Regions from separate parts of the Rhizobium sp. YJ-22 genome, predicted to be linked through region 1. Evidence: riboswitches for the same ligand, from Rfam matches in the RefSeq annotation. Region 1 holds a riboswitch; the other holds the start of a gene.
What was found. A riboswitch is a leader RNA that binds a small molecule or an ion and turns the genes downstream of it on or off. The one in region 1 is predicted to bind FMN.
Positions count from the first base shown of each region.

Region 2: another riboswitch for FMN. It lies ahead of ribB (3,4-dihydroxy-2-butanone-4-phosphate synthase); the one in region 1 lies ahead of P7F60_RS06015 (6,7-dimethyl-8-ribityllumazine synthase).

Region 1 is NZ_JARRIR010000002.1:297,149-308,949, forward strand. It holds gene P7F60_RS05970 (glutamine synthetase family protein) at 1-322, opposite strand, end outside; gene P7F60_RS05975 (amino acid permease) at 449-1,996, opposite strand; gene P7F60_RS05980 (N-formylglutamate amidohydrolase) at 2,194-2,949, opposite strand; gene P7F60_RS05985 (MurR/RpiR family transcriptional regulator) at 3,206-4,081, shown strand; gene P7F60_RS05990 (ABC transporter substrate-binding protein) at 4,383-5,486, shown strand; gene P7F60_RS05995 (ABC transporter permease subunit) at 5,560-6,453, shown strand; gene P7F60_RS06000 (ABC transporter permease) at 6,450-7,238, shown strand; gene P7F60_RS06005 (ABC transporter ATP-binding protein) at 7,250-8,311, shown strand; gene P7F60_RS06010 (class I SAM-dependent methyltransferase) at 8,378-9,109, shown strand; FMN riboswitch at 9,184-9,337, shown strand; gene P7F60_RS06015 (6,7-dimethyl-8-ribityllumazine synthase) at 9,487-9,939, shown strand; gene P7F60_RS06020 (GlxA family transcriptional regulator) at 9,966-10,931, opposite strand; gene P7F60_RS06025 (3-keto-5-aminohexanoate cleavage protein) at 11,042-11,801, shown strand, end outside.
Region 2 is NZ_JARRIR010000006.1:267,824-279,624, reverse strand. It holds gene P7F60_RS16260 (glycosyltransferase family 2 protein) at 1-398, shown strand, start outside; gene P7F60_RS16255 (UDP-glucose/GDP-mannose dehydrogenase family protein) at 395-1,879, shown strand; gene P7F60_RS16250 (DUF995 domain-containing protein) at 1,911-2,363, shown strand; gene P7F60_RS16245 (glycosyl hydrolase) at 2,450-3,349, shown strand; gene speB (agmatinase) at 3,429-4,382, opposite strand; gene ribB (3,4-dihydroxy-2-butanone-4-phosphate synthase) at 4,590-5,234, opposite strand; FMN riboswitch at 5,352-5,506, opposite strand; gene P7F60_RS16230 (substrate-binding domain-containing protein) at 5,647-6,753, opposite strand; gene P7F60_RS16225 (ABC transporter permease) at 6,825-7,766, opposite strand; gene P7F60_RS16220 (ABC transporter permease) at 7,774-8,766, opposite strand; gene P7F60_RS16215 (sugar ABC transporter ATP-binding protein) at 8,766-10,289, opposite strand; gene P7F60_RS16210 (DeoR/GlpR family DNA-binding transcription regulator) at 10,512-11,339, shown strand; gene P7F60_RS16205 (sugar phosphate isomerase/epimerase) at 11,350-11,801, opposite strand, start outside.

The DNA.
Region 1 (11,801 bases):
GGTCGAGCATGTCGCAGAGCACGAGTGCCGTGCCTTCCAGCCAGGGAATGCGGCGCAGCGTCGAAAGGTCCGGCTTCATGGTATAGTCGCCATAACCCTTTTCCCAGCTCGTCGCCTTGTAGCCGGAAACGGTTTCCATCTCCATGTCGGTGGCGAGCAGGTAGTTGCAGCTATGGGTTTCCTCATAGGCGCTCTCGACGAAATATTCGGCCTGGAACCGCTTGCCCATCAGGCGGCCCTGCATATCGACCTGGCAGGCGAGAACGGTATCGATGCGCCCCTCGGCGACATCCTTCTTCAGGTCTTCAAACGTGTAGCTCATGCTCACCCTCATTTATCCATCGGCGGCGGGGTCCGGCCCCACGCCTTTCGTTTCTTGCCGCGCCGTATGGCGCAGAATGGTGTGGAGCGGGAAGGCCGTGGAAAAGCACGGCCCTCCCTGAAGTCATCAGCCTTGGCCCACGGCCTTTTCGGCAGCTGCAATTTCCGCCTGGCGGCGCGCCACTTCGTCGCCGATCGGCGGACCGCGGAAGCGGCGGCTTTCAAAGCCGAACCAGATGACGCCCGAAAGCACCAGGAAGCCGACCGTGATGTACAGCGCCCATTCGTTCGGCGGCTGGATGCCAAGCACGAAGATCAGGATCATCGCCAGGATCGTCAGCACGGCAAACAGCTTGAACATGCCCTCGCCCAAATTCCACGGACCCATCTTGTCCCACTTCTTCGTGCCCCAGGCGAACAGGCCGAGTCCAATCGGGATCGCGAAGGAGAAGAACAGGAAGATGACCGTGCAGGACACGACGATTGTATAGACCGGCGTCTCGCCGATCGAGACCAGCGACGAGCCCCAGACGAAGAGGACGGCGAGGATCGAGCCGGTCCAGATCGCCGCCACCGGTGTGCGATAGGTCGGGCTGACCTTGGCGAGCGCCCGCGAGGCCGGCAGGCCGCCATCACGCGAGAAGGCGAAGATCATGCGCGACACCGAGGTGACGGTCGCCAGACCGCACAGCCACTGGCACACCAGGATCGCCAGATACAGGATGTCCTTGATCGTGGAGTTCACTTGGGTGTCCATCGCCCAGAAGAACACGTTCCAGCCCTGCTTGGCGGCATCGTCCATGTTCGGCAACATCAGCACGAAAGAGCTGAGCATGATATAGCCGAAGATCGCCGACCACAGCACCGACATCACCATGCCGCGCGGCACCGAATGCGCCGCCTTGATGGTTTCTTCCGAGGTATGCGCCGAGGCGTCGTAGCCGGTGATCGTATAGATCGGCAGCAGAAGGCCGAGCAGGAACACCCAGGTGCCCGAAGTCTGCGGCCAGACATTGCCGCCCGCCTCGCCGGAATAATTGGCGAAGGTGAACAGGCGGGAGATTTCGTAGGACGGCGCCGACGCCAGGCAGACGATGGCCAGCGCAATCGAGGTGACGAAGATCAGGTAGCCGGAAATATCCGTCAGCTTCGCCGTCAGGCCGATGCCCATATGGTTGACCAGCGCCTGCGCGCCGGTGATCGCCACCAGGAAGACGATGCGCACGACCGTCGTGTCGGCCCAGCCGAAATAGGGCGTGCCGAAGGCGCCCATGAAGAAATAATAGGTGCCGACATTGATGGCGCCGAGCACGGTGACGAGGCCGAGCAGGTTGAACCAGGCGGTCAGCCAGCCGGTGAAGCGGTTTCCGAGGATCGAGCCCCAGTGATAGAGGCCGCCGGCCGTCGGATAGGCCGAGCTGATCTGCGCCATGGCGATGGCGAAGACCGCCGACACGAAGCAGCCGAGCGGCCAGCCGATGCCGATCGCGGCCCCGCCGGCGCCGGACGTCGCCTGCGCCAGCGAATTGATGCCGCCCGAAAGAATGCAGATGATCGAGAAGGAAACGGCGAAGTTCGAGAACGAACTCATTCGCCGTTCGAGTTCCTGGGCGTAGCCCATGGCATGAAGGACGCTGACATCGTCCTTCTTGTCGGTATCGCTATAGTCTGACATCGTGCCCCTGCTCCTCGCAGCCGGTCGCGAAATTGCGCCGGCCGTCTCCAGTTACCGTTGCGATCCGCAGGCTTTGCCCTTGGCGGATCGGCGCAGTCACTCCAACTGCTCCCCTTTGTTTTGGTCTTTTGCGGGCGCCCCGTGCGGATCGTTGCCGAACCACGAAAGGCGCCGCGACGCCTTTTTCATGCATTCCTTCAGGACAGGGCCGACAGGCTTTCCTGCAGCAGTCCCGTCAGAAAATCGGCTGCGACGTCCTGCCCGGTTTCGTCCGAAATCAGGTCGTTGCGCACCTCGATCATCACATTCGGCAGGCCGTGTCTCAGGCCGTGCAATTGCAGCGTATGGGTCACACCATCCGCCGGGCCGTAGGGCTCGTTGCGGGCAATGCGGTAGAGGCTGGTGTCGGCGGCGCGCATCAGCATGGCGTCGGCCAGCCGGCTGTCGGCATCGTGCAGCACGCCGATTTCAACCGCCCGTTTCACCCCGTGATAGACGGGCGTGAAGCTGTGCATGGTCAAAAGCGCTGTCTGCTGACCGCGCGCCTGCCGCACGGCGACGATTTCCTCGATGCGGGCGTGGAACGGCCGGTAGAGCGCTTTCGTCCGCTCGTCACGGTCTTGCGGGCTCAGGTCACGATTTCCGGGAATTTCGTAGATTTCGCTGACGTCGGGCATGGCGCCCGGCGCCTCCGGCGGCCGATTGCAATCATAGGCGAGGCGCGAAAAACGCTGATGCACCAGCGTCGCGTCGAGGCTGCGCGACAGCCGCTCCGCGACCGCCAGCGCGCCTGGATCCCAGGCGATATGGCTCGCCAGCGCCTCCTCGGACAGGCCGAGCGTGCCAAGCCGCTCCGGCAGGGCGCGCGAGGCATGTTCGCAGACGATCAGCACCGATCCCCGGGCATCGGGATTGAGAACGGCAACGGGATCGCCTTCGGCTTGCGTCAGCATCGCAACTCCACGAAAAATGAACAAGAGGCACTGGTCTTTCAAGCCGCATGGCGCCTGCGTCAGGACCGCACGCGGCCTCGCCTGCCATGGACGGGCGGCGCACCACCCTTCGATAGAGAAGAGAATTCTTCAGAGTTCGGCCAGTGTCAACCGGAATCTGAAAGCTTCTTTTCAAAAATCGCATTGACTCGCCGCCACACCCATGCGTTTATTTTCGCAACAATCCGGCAAAGACCGGAGCAGGGGAAATCGGCCGTTGCCAAGCATTCGAAAAACCGTCTCGGACGTGATCCGCGCGCGCTACGATGATCTGACACGCGCCGAAAAGCAGCTCGCAGACAGCCTGCTGGACAATTATCCCGTGTCGGGGCTCGGCAGCATCACCACGGTCGCGGAAAATGCCGGCGTCTCGACGCCGACCGTGGCGCGCATGGTGCAGAAGCTCGGCTTCAAGGGCTATCCCGAATTCCAGGCGCATCTGCATGCCGAACTGGAGGCGACGCTCTCCAGCCCGATCGCCAAGCACGACCGCTGGGCCGCCAAGGCGCCTGATGGCCATGTGCTCAACCGGTTCGCCGACGTCGTCATGGCCAACATGCGCCAGACGCTGGCCGATCTGGATACGGCGAGCTTCGATGCCGTCGCCACCCTGCTCTCGGAACGACAACGCAGCCTCTATTTCGTCGGTGGACGCATCACCAGCGCACTCGCCGATTATCTCTTCACCCATATGCAGGTCATCCGTCCGAACGTGACGCTGATGGCCTCGCGCACCGGCACCTGGCCGCAATACGTGCTGAACATGCGCGCCGGCGACGTCCTCGTCATCTTCGACATCCGCCGCTACGAGACGGAACTGGCGCGGCTGGCCGAAATGGCCCGTGCGCAGGGCGTCGCCATCATCCTGTTCACCGATGCCTGGGCCTCGCCGGTCGCCAAGTTCGCCGAGCACTGTTTTCGAATCGAGATCGAGGCGCCCTCTGCCTGGGATTCCTCCGTTGTCATCCTGTTCGTCGTCGAGGCGCTGATCGAGGCCGTGCAAAGCAAGAGCTGGGAAGAGACGAGCGCACGCATGAAAACGCTGGAAAACCTGTTTGAGCAGACACGCCTGTTTCGCAAGCCGTCGGAGTGAAAGGAGATGACAGCCGCTCAAGCGAAGAAAAAAGAAAAAAAGAGAAAGGGAAACGCGCACAGCCTGACTTGACCGATCCCCCGCTTGTTGCTTGGATAGGGCGGCAAGCCGGCGAGAGCGGCGAGCCCGGGATTTGAGGAAACCCCGGATGGAGTGAGCGAAATTCCCACATGCGACGCCTTGATGACGCGGTCCCCGGCCCTGCCGCCGTTTGCGGATCGCGCGGGCGGGGTCGTCACACGAGCTTCATATAACATCATTAACAGCGTCGCCGGACGCAGAAACCCAAAGGAGAACACAAGTGATCTCGACCATGACCCGCCTGCTCTCGCTGTCGACGGCGATGATGATCGCCATGTCGGCCGTTGCTTCGGCCGAACCCAGCCAGGAACTGATCGACGCCGCCAAGAAGGAAGGCACCCTGACCACCATCGCCCTTCCGCATAACTGGTGCGGCTATGGCGACGTGATCGCCGGCTTCAAGACCAAGTACGGCATCGAAGTCAATGAACTGAACCCGGACGCCGGTTCGGGCGACGAAATCGAAGCGATCAAGGCCAACAAGGGCAATTCCGGCCCGCAGGCTCCTGACGTCATCGACGTCGGTCTGTCCTTCGGGCCCTCCGCCAAGGCCGACGGCCTGATCCAGCCCTACAAGGTCTCGACCTGGGATTCGATCCCCGACAGCGCCAAGGATGCCGACGGCTACTGGTATGGCGATTATTACGGCGTTCTCTCCTTCATCGTGAACACCGACATCGTCAAGAACGTGCCGAAGGACTGGTCCGATCTCTCCAAGTCCGACTACGCCAACTCGGTCGCGCTCGCCGGCGATCCGCGCGCCTCGAACCAGGCTGTGCAGGCCGTCTACGCCGCCGGCCTCGCCGCCGGCGAGAAGGACGCCGCCAAGGCTGGCGAAGCCGGCCTGAAGTTCTTCGGCGAAGTCAACAAGGCCGGCAATTTCGTACCGGTCATCGGCAAATCCGCCTCGCTGGCGCAGGGCTCCACGCCGATCGTCGTCGCTTGGGACTATAACGGTCTCTCCTGGCGCGACAGCCTGAACGGCAACCCGCCGCTCGAAGTCGTCGTCCCGGCTTCCGGCGTCGTCGCCGGCGTCTATGTCCAGGCGATCTCGGCCTTCGCTCCGCATCCGAACGCCGCAAAGCTGTGGATGGAATACCTCTATTCCGACGAAGGTCAGCTCGGCTGGCTGAAGGGCTATTGCCACCCGATCCGCTTCAACGATCTCGCCAAGAACGGCAAGATCCCGCAGGACGTGCTCGACAAGCTGCCGCCGGCCGCCTCTTACGAAAAGGCCGTGTTCCCGACGCTCGAAGAACAGGCCGCCGGCAAGGAAGCCATCACCAAGAACTGGGATTCGGTCGTCGGCGCCAACGTCCAGTAATCGCCTCACACCCCTTCGCCTTTCGCAGGCGAAGGGGTATTCTGTTTTGCCTTTCGCCGCGCGGGCTTCATCGATGAGCACAGTTTCCACACCAATCGCCGCCACCAATCCGGCCCTGGACAAGGACCGGGTGGTCGACTGGCTGGGCATTGCGCCCTTCATGATCTTCGCCGTGCTCTTCCTGATTGCGCCGACCCTCTACCTGGTGGTCGGCGCCTTCTTCACGCCGGACGGCGCGCTGACCTTCAGGAACATCGCCGACCTCTTCACCCCCGGCATCCTCAGCGCCTACTGGATCAGCATCCGCGTTTCTGTCGCCTCGGCGCTCGGCGGCGCATTGATCGGCTTCTTCCTTGCCTGGGCCGTGGTGCTCGGCGGTTTGCCCACCTGGGTGCGCTCCGGCCTGCTCACCTTTTCCGGCGTTGCCTCGAATTTCGCCGGCGTGCCGCTCGCCTTCGCCTTTCTGGCGACGCTCGGCCGCACCGGCCTCGTCACCGTGCTGCTGCGCGATATCTTCGGCTTCAATCTCTACGGCACCGGCTTCAACCTCCTGTCCTTCTTCGGCCTGACCATCACCTACATGTATTTCCAGATCCCGCTGATGGTGCTGATCCTGACGCCGGCGCTGGACGGCATGAAGAAGGAATGGCGCGAGGCCGCCGAAGTTCTCGGCGCCAGCAACCGCCAATACTGGACGATGGTCGCCCTGCCGATCCTGTGGCCGAGCCTGCTCGGCACCGCGCTCTTGCTGTTTGCCAATGCCTTCGGCGCCATCGCCACCGCCTTCGCGCTCACCGGCTCGTCGCTGAACATCGTTCCGATCCTGCTCTATGCGCAGATTCGTGGCGACGTACTGCACAATGCCAATCTCGGCTATGCCATCGCGCTCGGCATGATCGTCATCACCGGCGTCTCCAATATCCTTTATCTTATGCTGCGCATGCGCGCCGAACGGTGGCAGAAATGAATTTGCAACGCTTCGGCGCCTGGGGCGCCATCCTCGTCGGCGCCGTCTATTTTCTCGTGCCGCTGATCGGCACGCTGGAATTCTCGCTGCGCATGCGCCGCGACGGCTACAGCCTCGATGCCTACCGGTCGGTGTTTTCCGACAGCCAGTTCCACCAGACCTTCGGTTATTCCATGCTGATGGCCTTGCTGACTATCGTCTTCGGCATGCTGCTCGTCGTGCCGACCGCCTATTGGGTGCGGTTGCGCCTGCCGCAGATGCGCCAGGTGGTGGAGTTCATCACGCTGCTGCCGCTGGTCATCCCGGCGATCGTCATCGTCTTCGGCTATCTGCGCATGTACAATTCATCCTCGATCCTGCCGCTGACCGGCTCGGTGACGGGCACGAACATACTGCTGGTGCTCTCCTACATCACCCTTTCGCTGCCCTACATGTACCGCGCCGTCGACACCGCCATGCGCGCCATCGACGTGCGCACGCTAACGGAAGCGGCCGAAAGCCTCGGCGCCGGCTGGGGAACGATCCTGTTTCGCTGCATCTTCCCGAACGTCATGAGCGGCGTGCTCTCCGGCGCCTTCATCACGCTCGCCATCGTCATGGGCGAATTCACCATGGCGGCCCTGCTCAACCGCCCGGCCTTCGGTCCCTACCTGCAGCTCGTCGGCGCCAACAAGGCCTATGAGCCTTCGGCGCTGGCGGTGATCGCCTTCGCCATCACCTGGCTCAGCATGGGCCTGCTCAATCTTGCCACCCGTTTCTCGAAAATCGCCCCCGCCAGGGCGTGAAGTGAAGGCCAATGTCGTTTCTGACCCTGCAAAACATCCAGAAATCCTTCGGCCCAGTCCAGGTCGTGCATAATTTCGATATGGCGATCGAGAAGGGCGAGTTCGTCTCCTTCCTCGGTCCGTCCGGCTGCGGAAAGACGACGATCCTGCGCATGATCGCCGGCTTCGAGAAGCCGAGCGGCGGCACGCTGACCATCGCCGGCAAGGACCAGCGGCCGCTGAAGCCCAACCAGCGCAATATCGGCATGGTCTTCCAGGCCTATGCGCTGTTTCCGAACATGACGGTGCATGACAACGTCGCCTTCGGCCTCAAGGTCGCCGGCAAGGCCAAGGCCGAGATCGATGCCCGCGTCAAGGAAATGCTGGCGCTGATCCGCCTCGATCATCTCGCCGACCGTTTCCCCTACCAGATGTCCGGCGGCCAGCAGCAGCGCGTGGCGCTGGCTCGCGCGCTCGCCGTCAAGCCGCAACTGCTGCTGCTCGACGAGCCGCTTTCGGCCCTCGATGCCAAGATCCGCGTCTCGCTGCGCGAGGAAATCCGCCTCATCCAGCAAAAACTCGGCATCACCACCGTCTTCGTCACCCACGACCAGGAAGAGGCGCTGTCGATCTCCGACCGCATCGTCGTCATGAATGCCGGCAAGGCCGACCAGATCGGCACGCCCTTCGAGATCTACAATGCCCCGGCCACCCGCTTCGTCGCCTCCTTCGTCGGCACGCTGAACATCATCGAGGCCAAGGTCGTCGATCCCGCCGCCAACCGCGTCTCCATCGGCGACCAGGCGGTGACGCTCAAGCAGCCGCTCGGCGGCCTCAAGGGCGGCGATACCGTGTCGCTGGCGCTCCGGCCGGAAGCCGGCTCGCTGGCGCAGAGCGCGCCCGGCGATACGGCACTGAGCGGCAAGGTCGTCTCGGCGCACTTCCTCGGCTCGGTCATCCGCACCCGCATGGATGTCGGCGGCGTCACCATCTCCTTCGACATGTTCAACAGCCCCGGCACCACCCCGCCGCAGGCCGGCGACATCGTCACCCTGCGCTTCGCCGCCGCCGACCTGCTGGTCATCCGCGACTGACGCGGGCCATTCACGGTTGATCTCCTGTCCGGGCTTTGGCATGACAAGGCCCGACAGGAGAGTTCCATGGCGCAAAACATCTACGACAACCCCGATTTCTTTGCCGGCTACAGCCAGTTGCCGCGGCAGGTCCACGGCCTCTCAGGCGCGCCGGAATGGCCGGCGATCCAGGCGCTGCTGCCCGACCTCCGGGGGCGACGCGTCGTCGATCTCGGCTGCGGTTTCGGCTGGTTCGCCCGTTATGCGGTCGAGCACGGCGCGGAAAGCGTGCTCGGCCTCGATATCTCCGAAAAGATGATCGCCCGCGCCAGGGCCGATACACCAGGCGACCGGATCGCCTACGAAATCGCCGATCTCGACCAATTGGAACTGCCGGCGGACCGTTTCGACCTCGCCTATAGCGCGCTGGCCTTCCATTATGTCAGCGATTTCGCCCGGCTGGTCCAAACCGTCCACCGGTCGCTCCGCCCCGGCGGCCATTTCGTCTTCACCATCGAGCATCCGATCTTCATGGCGGCGGCGCATCCGCACTGGATAGCCGATGAGGACGGCAGCAAAACCTGGCCGGTCAACAATTATGCCCGCGAAGGCGAGCGGCGCACCGACTGGTTCGCCAAGGGCGTTCTGAAATACCATCGCCGCCTGTCCACGACGCTGAACACGCTGATCGATGCCGGTTTTGCGCTCAACCGGCTGGAGGAATTCGCCCCGATGCCCGAGCAGATCGCCGCCTTCCCCGCCCTCGAAGAGGAACTGGAACGGCCGATGATGGCGCTGATCGCCGCCGAGCGTCGCTGAGACGGCCCTGTCGCAGCCGGTGAGGACAATGCCGTTTTGGCTTTGATTTTCCGGCGGAAGTCACGCTATAGTCACCTCGTTCTCAGGGCGGGGTGAAACTCCCCACCGGCGGTATCGGGGAAACCCCGGAGCCCGCGAGCGCTTTTGTCGGCAATGCCGGACAAGAGGTCAGCAGATCCGGTGAGAGGCCGGAGCCGACGGTTACAGTCCGGATGAAAGAGAGCAGGCTGGCTTACTCCGTGCTTTGGCGGAAGGAAAGTGCATGCATGTTCGCCCAAGGGACGCTTGGGATTCCAGGGTTCTTCCGAACCTTAGGGATCCGAAACGGAAACCATTGCACTGCGCCACCGCAGGCAACCCTTGAAAGGCTGGAAACAATGACAACTACCCCCTCGCGCATCGCCGTCATCCGTGGCCGCTGGCATTCGGATATCGTCGATCAATGCGTCAATTCCTTCGTCGCCGAATGGGAAAATCTTGGCGGCAAGGCGTCGGATGTCGAAATCTTCGACGTTCCCGGCGCGCTGGAAATTCCACTGCATGCCCAGACGCTGATCAAGACCGGCCGCTTCGCCGCCGTGCTCGGCACCGCCTTCGTCGTCGACGGCGGCATCTACCGCCATGATTTCGTTGCCGGCACGGTGCTCGACGCCATGATGCGCGTCAGCCTCGACAGCGGCGTGCCGGTGCTTTCCGCCGTGCTGACGCCCCACAATTTCCAGGAATCGGACGCCCATATCGCCTTCTTCCGCGACCACTTCGTCATCAAGGGCCGCGAAGCCGCCAATGCGGCGAAGAATATTCTGGCCGAACGCGCCAAGATCGCCTGATAGCATCGGGGCCGCGACACGCGGCCCTACCCCTGCAGCCTTTTTCGCGTCTCCGAAGCGCTTTCGCGAAACTGCGCCTTGTAAGCCCGCGCAAAAGCCGAGGCGGAGTTGAAGCCGGTGGTCAGCGCGATGTCGGCGAAGGGCAGCTTGCTTTCGATGACCTTGCGCCGCGCCGCATTCAGCCGGATCGCCATGTAATGCACATGCGGCGGCACGCCGATGCCGTCGCGAAACAATTCCTGCAGATGCCTGGCGCTGACGCCGACGCGCCGCGCCAGCCGCGCCAGCAGCAGCGGCTCCTCCACCGTTTCCTCCATGATCGTAACCGCCTGCGCCACGCGCTGGTCGACGACGCGCATGCTGCCGGTCGAGGGCATGCCGGTTTCCTCCGAGCGGCGCCCGTCCTGCTCGTAGATGAACTGCCGCGACACTTCCAGCGCCAGCGAATAGCCCTGCCGGCGGCGGATAATTTCCAGCATCAGGTCGACGGTCGGCAGCGAGCCGCCGGTGGTGATGCGCTTGCCGTCGATGACGAATCGCTCGCGCACCATGTCGATCTCCGGATAGGCGCGGGTGAAATCGTCGAAATCCTCCCAGTGGGTGGTGGCGCGCACCGAGGCGAGCAGACCGACCTCCGCCAGCAGCCAGCCGCCCGCCTCGATGCCGGCCACCATGCTGCGATGCCGCGCCGTCTTCGACAGCACCCTCTTCAAGGCCGGCGTCGTGTAGCGATCCCAGTTGTGGCTGGAGAGGATGAACAGCGGATGGCTCTCCTTGTCCGGCCGGAATGCGCCAGCGGCCGGGATGGAAATGCCGCTGCGCGTCTCGGCCGGGCGGCCGTCCGGGCTGAAGATCGTCCAGCGGTAGAGGTCGCGCCCGACGATGCGGTTAACGACGCGCAAGGGCTCGATGACCGAGGCGAACAGGATGAGGTTCGTCTCCGGCAGTACGAGAAGGTCGAGGTCGAGGGTTTCGGGAACGGGCTGGAACATGGCTGGGAACTCTCCGTCGCTCTTCCGATAATGTCAAGGATGGTTCCGATTTTGCAAAGCATGCGTAAGCACTTCAGCGCCTAATGCCGGGCAAAGAACGGAGGAACACCATGCCACTCGCCATGAATCGCGACGTCTTCATCACCTGCGCCGTCACCGGCTCGGGCGACACCGTATCCAAATCCCCGCATGTGCCGATCACCCCGAAGCAGATCGCCGATTCGGCCATCGACGCCGCCAAGGCGGGTGCGGCCGTCGTGCATTGCCATGTGCGCGATCCCGATACCGGCGCACCGAGCCGCCGCAACGACCTCTACAGGGAAGTGACCGACCGCATCCGCTCGGCCGAGGTCGACGTGGTGTTGAACCTGACCGCCGGCATGGGCGGCGACCTGATTTTCGGCGATGTCGAAAGCCCGCTGCCGTTGAACCCGAAGGGCACCGACATGGCCGGCGCCACCGAGCGCGTTTCCCATGTCGCCGAATGCCTGCCGGAAATCTGCACGCTCGATTGCGGCACGATGAACTTCAATCTCGGCGATTACGTCATGACCAACACGCCGTCGATGCTGCGCGCCATGGGCGCTAAGATGACGGAACTCGGCGTGCGCCCGGAAATCGAAGCCTTCGACACCGGCCATCTCTGGTTCGCCAAGCAGCTCGCCGAGGAAGGCGTGATCGAGGATCCGGTCCTCATCCAGCTGTGCATGGGTATTCCGTGGGGGGCGCCGGACGATCTCAACACCTTCATGGCGATGGTCAACAACGTGCCGTCGCACTGGACCTTCTCGGCCTTCTCCATCGGCCGCAACGCCATGGCCTACCCGGCCGCGGCGGTGCTTGCCGGCGGCAATATCCGCGTCGGGCTTG
Region 2 (11,801 bases), on a different contig from region 1:
GCTCGGCCGCCGCCGCCCTCCTGACCGCGCATCCGGGCGATGCGAGGGGTTATTACTTCTTCGCCATCGTCAATGCGCTTGCCTATGCCGGCGTGCTTGCCGTCATCGTCATCGGCCACGCGGTGGAAAACGGCCATCGTCTCGTCACCCTTTCCCGCCCGGGACTGGCAACGGCCGCCTCATTGGCGGTCTCGCTGGGCGCGGCAACCGATGCCGCCTATCTGCGCGGGCTTGCCGGCGTGGAAGGCGTTGCCCATGGCCAGAGCATCGTCTCGTTCACGCAGACCCGCTTTGCCGTGGCGGGGGCCGGCCAGGGCGGCGCGCATACCAAGCTTACCCGCTTCAAACTCACATGGCACGGCCTCGACGCCGTCAACCGCAAAGGAAGCTCCCGATGAGAATTGCTGTATTGGGTACGGGATATGTCGGACTTGTCAGCGGTGCCTGCTTTGCCGCCTGGGGCCATGACGTGACGGGCGTGGACATCGACCGCGCTCGTGTCGACAGGTTGAATGCGGGCGAGGTTCCGATTTTCGAGCCGGGACTTGCCGATTGCATCCTCGCCTGCCGCGACCTGGGACGGCTGGCCTTCACCACAGATTTGCAACGCGCCCTCAACCACGTCGATATCGTCTTCATCGCCGTCGGTACTCCCGCCGGGCTGCATGACGGCGACGCCGATCTCTCGCATGTCTTTGAAGCCGGGCGGCAGATCGCCCGCGCCCTGTGCGGGCCGGCGGTGATCGTTACCAAGTCGACAGTGCCGGTCGGCACCGCCGAGCGGCTGGAGGCGGTGATGCGCGAGGCAGCGCCCGATGGCGATTTCGTCGTTTCTTCCAATCCGGAATTCCTGCGTGAGGGCTCGGCCATCCAGGACTTCAACCGGCCGGACCGTGTGGTCATCGGCTGCGACGACCGACGGGCCGGCGCGCTTCTGGAAAGGCTGTATGCGCCGCTGGTGGCCGAAGGCATCCGCGTGGTGACGACCAGCCGGCGCAGCGCCGAGCTGATCAAATATGCCGCCAATGCCTTCCTGGCGACCAAGATCGCGTTCATCAACGAAATGGCCGATCTCTGCGAAAAGGTGAATGCCGATGTCGCGGACATCGCGCTCGGCATGGGCCTCGACCGACGCATCGGCGCCGATTTCCTGAAGGCCGGTCCGGGATATGGCGGCTCCTGCTTTCCCAAGGATACGGTGGCGTTGCTGCGCACGGCGCAGGACAGCGGCGTGACCCTGCGGCTGGTCGAGCAGACGATTGCCGCCAACACGGCGCGCAAGCACACCCTGGCCCGGCGTCTGGCCTCGCTGCTCGGAGGGTCGTTGCGCGGCCGGCACATCGCCGTCCTCGGCCTCACCTTCAAGGCCGAGACCGACGACATGCGCGATGCGCCGGCGCAAACCCTGATCCGCTGCGCGGTCGATGCCGGCGCCACGATCAGCGCCTATGATCCGGCCGGCATGGACAATGCCCGCCGGCTGCTGCCGGAAATTAGCTTCGCCGCCAACCCGATAGATTGCGCCACGGGCGCCGATGCCCTGGTGGTCATGACCGACTGGGCTTGCTTCCGGACGCTCGATCTCGCCCGCACGGGCGAAGTCATGCGCCGTCGGGTGATCATGGACCTGCGCGGCCTCTATGACGTCGACCAGCTCGTCAAACAGTATCGCTTCACCGTCGATCGCGTCGGCATGCCGCTCCGTTCCCCGGAGCGCTCCAGCCGGATCACCCTCAACCCCCATGCTCGCCGGCAGTCCGGCGCGCTTCCGGTTCACAACGGTTTCCGCAACCTCGAAACATCCGACACGGCATCCGCCATGCCCGGTGGTTCGATTCCAAGAGAGGAGTTCGTCAATGAGCATAACCAGACTATTTGAGACGGGCTTCGCCGCGATCGCAGGATGCCTGATGATCCTGGGGTTGGCCGCGAAGGCCGAGGCGATCGAACGATTGCCGAAGAACACGGTGCCGCTGACCGCGGACGAGGTGCGCCGGCTCTACGCCGACAAGACCTGGCAATGGTCCGCCGGCGCCGGCCGCTTCATCGCCAAGGACCGCCGCTTCATCGCCTACTCCGAAGAAGGGGGCAAGCCGACGATCGCCGAAGGGCGCTGGGAGGTGACCGATCACGGCCGGCTCTGCATGAACGCGGTCTGGTCGACGCCGCAGGACAAGGCCCGCAACCGCACCTGTTTCCGTCTCGTGCGCGATCGCGGCACCGTCTACCAGCGACGCGAGCCGAAAGGCAACTGGTTCGTGTTGCGCAGCTTCAAACCCCGGCCTGAGGACGAGGCCCACAAGCTCGTCGCCCAGGATACCGTTTCACCCAATATCGAAAGGCTCAAACCCGGCATGAAATAGCCGCCGAGCCGAAGGAGACGATCATGAAACGCAGATTGGCAAGAGTTTTGCTGGCAGGCAGTGCCCTGCTCTTGGTGCCGCTGGGAATGGCGGTGACCGGTTTGGCGGTGCTGCCGGCGCTGGCGCAGGATGCGACCAAGCCGATGACGGTCGTGGACAAGAAGCCCGTCATTCATCCGGGCGAGGTCAAGTTCGGCGCCTATGATCCCCATGGCGATTTCAGCACCCAGAAGGATCTCGATACGGAAGGGCTGTTCCTCCCCTGGGAGGACGTCGACCTCGATACGCTGCGCGTCGCCGACGACTATGCCCTCAAGCGGGGGCGCAAGCTGCTGATCACCATCGAACCCTGGTCGTGGAACGAGGACTGGCGGCTCACCTCCGACCAGCTTCGCGCCAAGGTGATGGCCGGCGAGTATGACGGCAACATCAAGGCGATCTCGAAAATCGTCGCGACGTTGAAAAGCCCCGTCATCATCCGCTGGGGCCAGGAAATGGAAGACAAGACGGGCCGCTTCTCCTGGTCCAACTGGCCGGCCAAGGATTACATCGCCGCCTACAAACGGGTCGCGGACCAGTTTCGCAAGGACCGGCCGGACGTCCAGATCATGTGGTCGCCAAAGGGTGAGGACGGACTGGATAAATACTACCCCGGCGACAATTACGTCGATCTCGTCGGCCTCTCGGTCTTCGGATTCCAGCCCTTCGACCAGCGCGCCTTCGGCGGCCCGCGCACTTTCGCCGAGGCGCTTCAGCCGGGATACGACCGGGTCAAGCAGTTCCAGAAACCGGTCTGGGTGGCCGAACTCGGCTATGAGGGCGATGCGCAATACATGCAGCCCTGGATCAATACGGTCACCGCCAGGAACCCGAACTTTCCGTCCCTGCAGGAGGTGGTCTATTTCAATGACCGGGAAGTCCAGGCATGGCCCTACGGCCTCGGCCATCCCAACTGGCGCGTTCATAAGGAGATGACGGAAAACTGATGGACGCGGCGCGTGGAGCTCCTGTCCGGCTTCCCAGACGTCCGGACAGGAGGCGACGCGATGAAGGCGGTCGGCGCTGTTACCGCCTCTTGACGCCGGGCAGCACGCAGAGCATCTCGAAGAGCAGGTTCGCCGCGGTGATCGCCGTGTTGCCGGCGGGATCGTAGGGCGGCGAGACCTCGACGAGATCGCAGCCGACGAGGTTCAGACCCCAGCAGCCACGGATGATTTCCAGCGCCTGGATGGTGTTCAGGCCGCCGATTTCCGGCGTGCCGGTGCCGGGCGCGATGGAAGGGTCGAGGCTGTCGATGTCGTAGGTCAGGTAAACCGGGCCATCGCCCATCTGGGCGCGCACTTCTTCCATCAGCGGCGTCAGCGACTTGTGCCAGCACTCTTCGGCCTGCACCACGCGGAAACCCTGTTCGCGCGACCAATCGAAGTCGTCGGCAGCATAACCCGTGCCGCGCAGGCCGATCTGGATGCAGCGCTTCGTGTCGAGCACGCCGGCTTCGACGGCGCGGCGGAAGGGCGTGCCATGGGCGATCGACTCACCGAACATGTGCTCGTTGATATCGGCATGGGCGTCGACATGGATCAATCCGACCGGGCCGTATTTCTCGGCCATGGCGCGCAGGATCGGATAGGAGAGCGTATGGTCGCCGCCGAGCGTCAGCGGACGGCAACCGTCCTTGATGATGTCGCGATAGGCGTTGGTGATGATGTCGATGCATTTCGGCAGGTTGAACGTGTCGATGGCGACGTCGCCGATATCGGCCACCTGCAGGCTTTCGAAGGGGGCGGCCCGCGTCGCCATGTTGTAGGGGCGGATCATGCAGCTTTCGGTGCGGATCTGGCGCGGCCCGAAACGCGTGCCTGGCCGGTTCGAGGTGCCGATATCCATGGGAATACCGACGAAGCAGGCATCGAGGCCCTCGGTCGTCGGTTGCGTCGGCAGGCGCATCATCGTCGCCGGCCCGCCGAAACGAGGCATCTCGTTGCCGCCGAGCGGCTGGTTGAAGGATCTTTCAGTCACGTTTACCTCCGGATGGGGCAGGATTTCGCCAAGGCAGGCCGCCCGCTTCCTGAATGTGAGTCTCGGGGCGAAACAGAAGCGTTATCGTCATTCCGTCCTTCGTTCGTCAAGGCGCGACAGCCCGAGGCGAGGCATCGGCGCCAGTATCGCGGCGATCGGAACACGGCGCGTCTCTTTCCGGAGGCTCGACGCGCCGTGGCATCGAAATCAGGCGACGGATTTCAGCCGCGATGCGCCTTCAGCCGCCTGCGCCTGACGGTAGGCAATCAGATCCTCGATGGTGACGATCAGCAGGCCATGCCTTTTTGCATAGATTTCGAGCTGCGGCAGGCGGGCCATGGTGCCGTCGTCATTGGCGATTTCGCAGATGACGCCGGCCGGCGCGAAGCCGGCGAGCCGGGCAAGCTCGACGGCGGCTTCCGTATGGCCGGGGCGGGCGAGCACGCCGCCGGGATTGGCGCGCAGCGGGAAGATATGGCCGGGGCGGGCGAAATCGGCCGGCTTGGCTTTTTCATCCACCAGCGCGCGAACGGTGATCGCCCGGTCGGCGGCGGAAATGCCGGTCGTCGTGCCGTGCAGGTAATCGACGGAGACGGTGAAGGCGGTCTTCAGAGATTCGGTGTTGTTGACGACCATCAGCGGAATATCGAGTTCGTCGAGCCGCTCGCCGGTCATCGGCATGCAGATCAGGCCGCGGGCATGGTTCATCATGAAGGCGACGATTTCGGGGGTCACGGCCTCGGCGGCCACCACGATATCGCCTTCGTTTTCGCGGGACTCGTCATCGACGACGATAATCATCTCGCCACGCGCCATGGCGGCAATCGCGTCTTCGATCTTGGAAATGGTCATGTCTTTTACTGCCTTTCAAGGGTTGAGCCGGTAGCCGGCCTTTTCGTCATCCGGTTTCCCGGAAACGTCCCTTGGGCGAACAAGCATCGACGCCTTCTCTGGAGAAGGCGGCCGCCGCGTTGCTCTCTTCCATCCGGACTATACCGTCGGCTCCGGCCTCGCACCGGATCTGCTGACCTCCCGTCCGGCATGGCCGGACAAAAGCGCTCGCGGGCTCCGGGATCACGCCCGATACCGCCGGTGGGGAATTGCACCCCGCCCTGAGAACTCCGAAAAGATAAGGTATGCAGGGGGCGAAACGCAAGAGCCCGCGCGCTGAAACCGAAGTGAACACTGCGTTCCGGTTTGCGCAAGGATAAGAAAAGCCCTCCCCGGCACTGGCCCGGGGAGGGCGATAGGCAAGATCGGCCGATCAGAAGTCGAATTGGCCGATATTCTCCTTGTTGAAGACGAAGGGCGAGCCGAGCAGCACTTCCGAACCGTTGATGACCTTGAGCTCGCCGAGCTTGCCGGCCTTGACGGAGGTGGCGCCGGGTTTCAGGTCGCCATCGGCGGTGGCGCGCAGCACGTAAGCCGCGGCATAGCCGAGATCGACCGGGTTCCAGAGCACGACCGACTTGACGCAGCCCGATTCGACATAGGGCTTCATCGCGTTCGGGGTGGCGAGGCCGACGACGGCGACCTTGCCGCATTTGCCGGCCTGGGTGACGGCATCGGCGGAAGCCGGGGTCGCGACGCTGGTCATGCCGACGATGCCCTTCAGCTCGTCGCCATACTTGTTGATCAGCGTGTTGGCCTGGTTGAAGGACAGGATGTTGTCTTCCTGTGCCTCAACGGTTTCCAGCCACTTCATCTTCGGATGGCATTTCGCCTGGTAAGCGCCCATTTCGGCGATCCAGCGGGCCTGGTTCGGCGTCGTGAAGGTCGAGGTCACGATGGCGAAGGCGCCGTCCTCTCCGATTTCAGCGGCGAGATTGTCGATGACCGACTTGGCAATGCCGTTGAACTCGGCTTGGTTGACGAACCACTGGCGGGCATCCGGCGTCGAGTTGGCGTCGTAGCCGACGACATTGATGCCGGCGGCGAGCGCCTTCTTCAGCACGGGCGCGATGGCGACCGGGTCGTTGGCGGCAAACAGGATGCCGTCGACGCCGCTGGTGATGTAGTTGTCGATCAGGGTGATCTGATCGTCGATATTCGCCTTGGTCGGGCCGTCGGTCTTGGCGTCCATGGTCTTCATTTCGGCGGCGGCGTCGGCGATACCCTTGGACGTCGCGTTGAAATAGCCGATGCCGACCAGCTTCGGCACGTCGACCACCTTGATCGTCTTGCCCTTGCGATCCGGCGCATTGGTCGCTTCGCCGCCGTCATAAGGCTTTGCGGCAACGGCGCCGGCCGTTCCGTCGCAGGCGAGCGGATTGGTCGGCAGGTCGTCGCCGCCGGTCCAGGGCGACTGGGCATGGGCGAAGCTTACCGAAAGCGACAGGCTCATGAGGCTGGCGAGTATGATCTTTTTCATGCTGTTCTTCCTCCACGTTTTTCGATTGCGCATCCGCCGGTCTCGTTCGGCAAGGCGGGCGCCGTTCTCCTCTACCGGTTGCCATTCCGGTGAACGATGTTGCTGATCAGGATCGTGACGATGAGCACGACGCCGATCAGGACGATGGTGCCGTCGCCCTTGACGCCGGCAAGCGACAGGCCGTTCTTCAGGGCCTGGATCAGGATGAGGCCGAGCACCGTGCCGGCAATGGTGCCGCGCCCGCCGAAGATCGAGGTTCCCCCCAACACGACGGCGGTGATGGCGTCGAGTTCGAGGCCGGTGCCCATGTCCGAGCGGGTGGTCGAGACGCGCGACACCAGGATGACACCCGCGACCGCCGCGGCAAAGCCCGAGGCCGTGTAGATGGCGAGCTTGGCGCGATCCACCGGCAGGCCGGAAAAGCGGGCGGCGACCTCGTTGTTGCCGATGGCATAGACCGTGCGCCCCCAGCGGGTCAGCCCGAGCACGATTGCGGCGACGATGGCCGTCAGCACCAGCAGCCAGAGTTGCGTCGGCACGCCCAGCACATTGCCCTGCCCCAGCACATAGAACCATTCGGGATAGCCGCGCACCGAGCGCGCCTGGCTGATGCCTTCGGCAAGGCCGCGATAAAGCGCCAGCGTCGCCAACGTCGCGATCAGCGGCGGCACGCCGAAGCGGGTGATGATCAGACCGTTGGCGAAGCCGCCGAAGGTGCCGCAGGCGATGGCGGCAAGGGCGGCGAGCGGCAACGGCAGGCCGACCGATTGCCAGAAGACGCCGGTCAGGATCGCGGTCAGGCCGATGATCGAGCCGACCGAGAGATCGATGCCGCCGGTGGCGATGACGAAGGTCATCAGGATCGCCACCAGTCCGACTTCCGTCATCAGCCGGCCCTGATTCAGCAGGTTGTCGACGGTGAAGAAGCGATCGGACTGGTAGGCGAGAATGCCCAGCACGATGACGGCCAGCACCGCCAGGATGGTTTCGTGACGCAGGAAACGGGTCATCATCGGCTCCTTACGCCCTGCCCTGCCGGCGCCGGCGGATCATGTCGGCAAGCACGGTGACGAGGATCAGCACGCCGATCACCGCCCGCAGCCAATAGGCCGAGACATTGGTGAAGATCAGCGCCGAGCCGATGGCGGCGAACAGGATGGCGGCGAGCGTCGAGCCGACCACCGTGCCGGTGCCGCCGAGGATCGAGACGCCGCCGATGACGGCTGCGGTGATGACGGTCAGTTCGAGGTTCGGCGGAACCGTCGACTGGATGATCTGCAATTGCGTCGCGAACAGCAGCGTCGCGAGCCCCGCGAAAGCGCCGTGGATGACGAAGACCATGACGGTTCGGCGCTCGATGGGAATGCCCGACGCGCGCGCCGCTTCCGGATTGCCGCCGATGGCGTAGAGCGAGCGGCCGAAGGCGGAATAGCGCATCCAGAAGGCGGCGGCGAGCGTCAGGATGACCATGAAATAGATCGGCGCCGGCACGCCGAGAGGTTTCGCCTGGGCGATCAAAAATTCCTTGGGCAGGCCGGAAATCCAGGCGCCGCCGGTGACGCTGATCAGCCCGCCGCGCAGGATCGACAGCATGCCGAGCGTCACGACGATGGAGGGGATGCGGGCATAGGCGACCATGGCGCCGACGACGGCATTGACCGCCATGCCGACCAGGATCGGCACCAGCCAGGCCACCCAGACCGGATAGCCGGCGACCGCCAGCGTGCCCGAGATCGTCGCCAGCACCCCGATCAGCGCCCCGACCGAGACGTCGATATGGCCGGTGATGATGATCATCGCCATGCCGATGGCGGCGACCGCGATATAGGCATTGCCGGAAAAGATGGTGTTGAGGTTTTCCGGGCTGAGAAAACGCGGATTGATCAGGCCGACGATGACGAACAGCGCGACCATCGCCACGAGGATGACGGCTTCCTGGCCATAGGCGGAATAGAGGCGATGCAGCAGGCTGCGCTCGGAGCGGCGGGCAGTCGGATGATCGGCAAAAGCCATCAGGCGGCGTCCTTCCTGTTCTTTGCAACGGTCATGGCGGCGCCGACGCTTTCGGCGGTGGCCTCGGCGCGATCGAGAATGGTCACGAGATGACCGTTGTTCATCACCAGAACACGGTCGCTCATGCCGAGCACCTCCGGCAATTCGCTCGAAATCATGATGATGGCGACGCCCGTGCGGGCAAGTTCGCCCATGATCGCGTGGATTTCCGACTTGGCCCCGACATCGACGCCGCGCGTCGGCTCGTCGAGGATGAGGATGCGCGGCGCGGTCTCCAGCCACTTGGCGATGACCACCTTCTGCTGGTTGCCGCCGGAGAGCTGGCCGACCGGCTGCTCGATGCCGCCGCGCGCACGGATGCCGAAGCGTTTCACCGCCTCGACGGCGCGGGCGGCCTCGTCGGCGAAGCGGATGAACAGCCCGCGCGACAGCCGGTCGATGGTCGCCATCGACACGTTCTGGCGGATGGTCATCGCCTTGACGAGACCCTGCTGGCCGCGATCTTCCGGCACATAGGCGATGCCGAGATCGCGCGCCTCCTTCGGCGAGCGGATGGTGACGGGTTTGCCGTCGATGCGGATGGTGCCGGCTTCGGCCGGCGTGATGCCGAACAAGGTGAGCGCCGTCTCGGTGCGCCCGGAGCCGACGAGGCCGGCAATGCCGAGGATCTCGCCGCGCCGCACGGAAAACGTCATGTCACGCACCAGCCGGCCGCAGCGCAGGCCTTCGACTTCCAGCAGCACGTCGCCGATGATCGGCTCGGGCTTGGGAAAAAGCTGGTCGATGGAGCGGCCGACCATCATGGCGACGAGGCTGGCTTCGGTCACCTCGCCGATTTCCTTGGTGCCGATCAGCGCGCCGTCACGCAGCACGGTGACGCGGTCGGCCAGCGCAAAGATTTCCGGCATGCGATGGCTGACATAGATGATCGCGACGCCACGGGCGCGCAGCGCGCGCACCACATCCATCAGCCGCTGAACGTCGGCTTCGGCGAGCGAGGCGGTCGGCTCGTCCATGATCAGCACGCGCGCATCGCGGCTCAGCGCCTTGGCGATCTCGACGCGCTGGCGCTGGGCGACCGAGAGGCGCGCGACCTTGGTGTCGACATCCAGTTCGGCGCTGTCGAGGCTGTCGAGCAGCGCGCGCGAGCGTTCGCGCACCGTGTCCCAGTCGATGCCGCCCCAATTAGACTTGGGATATGCGCCGAGGAAGATGTTTTCGGCAATCGTCAGTTCGGGAAACAGCAGCAATTCCTGGTAGACGGTGGCGATGCCACGCTTCGAAGCATCGCGAGTGGAGGAAAAGCTGACGGTCTCGCCCTGAATGCGGATGGTGCCGCCATCGGGCGTATAAAGCCCGGAAATGATCTTGATCAGGGTGGATTTCCCGGCGCCGTTTTCGCCGAGCAGCGCATGGACCTCGCCGGGGCGCACGTCGAAATCGACATCCTTCAGCACGGTGATGCCGTTGAATGATTTGGTCGCGCCTGTCAGGCTGATGAAAGCATCTGTCGTTCCAGGCACCGGCGTCTCCTCCCCAGCGCATTTTTTCAGACGTTACAATGCCTTGCATGCGTCGCAAGGTATCATGCCGTCACGATGGATCCGGCTCCTCTTCCGCTCCTTCGTGATTAAATAGAAGCATGAACGATCATCCATCGTCAATATGGGCGTCGAAATAATCCAGCTTGCTAAAGCGATGCGAATGGATCATCAAATTATGCGAGGGAGCGAGGAAATTTAATCATGCGTGCAGACGGCGCGGAATCCGAACGCCACCGCCTCATTCAGGAGGCTCTCAAGCAACGACCCTTCGCCACGGTGAAGGATCTTCTCGACATTCTGGGGGTCTCGCCGGCAACCATCCGGCGCGATATCGCCAAGTTGCATCAGGCCGGCGTCATTCGCAAGGTGTTTGGCGGCATTGCCCTGCCGGAAAATGCGCATGTGCAGCGCATGCATGCCCGGCCCTTCTCGGAAAACCGGGTCGTCAACGTCGAGGCGAAGAAGGCGATTGCGCTGGAAGCGGCGCAATTGTGCCGCGACGGCGACTCGCTGATCGTCAATGGCGGCACGAGCTGCTTCATCTTCGCCCAGCTTCTGGCGCGCCGCAGCCTGAAGATTTTCACCAATTCCATGCCGCTGGCCGCCTGGCTGTGGGAGAACGGCGTCTGTCATGTGACGATTGCCGGCGGCGAGCTGCATCGCGAGCCCGGCGTCGTCTATTCCCCAAGCCTGCCGGAGCCGGAGGTCTATGCCTCGAAATTCTTCCTCGGCGCCCAGAGCCTCGGCGAAGGCGGCATCATGGAATCGCATCCGCTGATGGTGCATATCATCACCGGGTTGGCGAAGCGCGCCGACGAGATCATCGTGCTGGCCGACAGTTCGAAATTCGATATCCGAGCGCGTTATCCGGTGCTGCCGCTGGCGCGCATCGGCACCCTGATCACCGACGATCGCATCTCCGAAAGCAATCACGAACGGCTGACCAGCGAAGGCATCAACGTCATCGTCGCCTCGGTGCGCCCGCAGGAGGGCGAGCGCCGGGAGGGGAACGAACGCCCCCTCCCCTAAAGTCGGGACGTCAGATCAGCCCGTATTGCTCGGCCTTGCCGCGCAGGAAAGGCAGGCCCTTGCCCATCACCTCTTCCTCGTCGCGAGCGACAGGGCGCCAGACGGCGAGGCCATAGGCGATTTCCGGCGGCATGTTGATGAAGCTTTCCATGGCAAGCCCGCCCTTGAAGCCGATGGCGGCCAGCGCCGCATAGATCGCATCCCAGGGAATATTGCCGTAGCCCGGGGTGCCGCGGTCGCTTTCCGAGAGATGGATGTATTTGAGATGATCGCGGGCGACGAGGATGCCGTTGGCCGCGCCCTTCTCCTCGATATTCATGTGATAGGTATCGAGATGGACGAAGACATTGTCGGCGCCGACGCGCTCGACCATGTCGACGGCCTGCTGCGCCGAGTTGATCAGGTGGTTTTCATAGCGGTTGATCGCTTCGACGCCGAGTTCGATGCCGCGCTGTTTGGCAT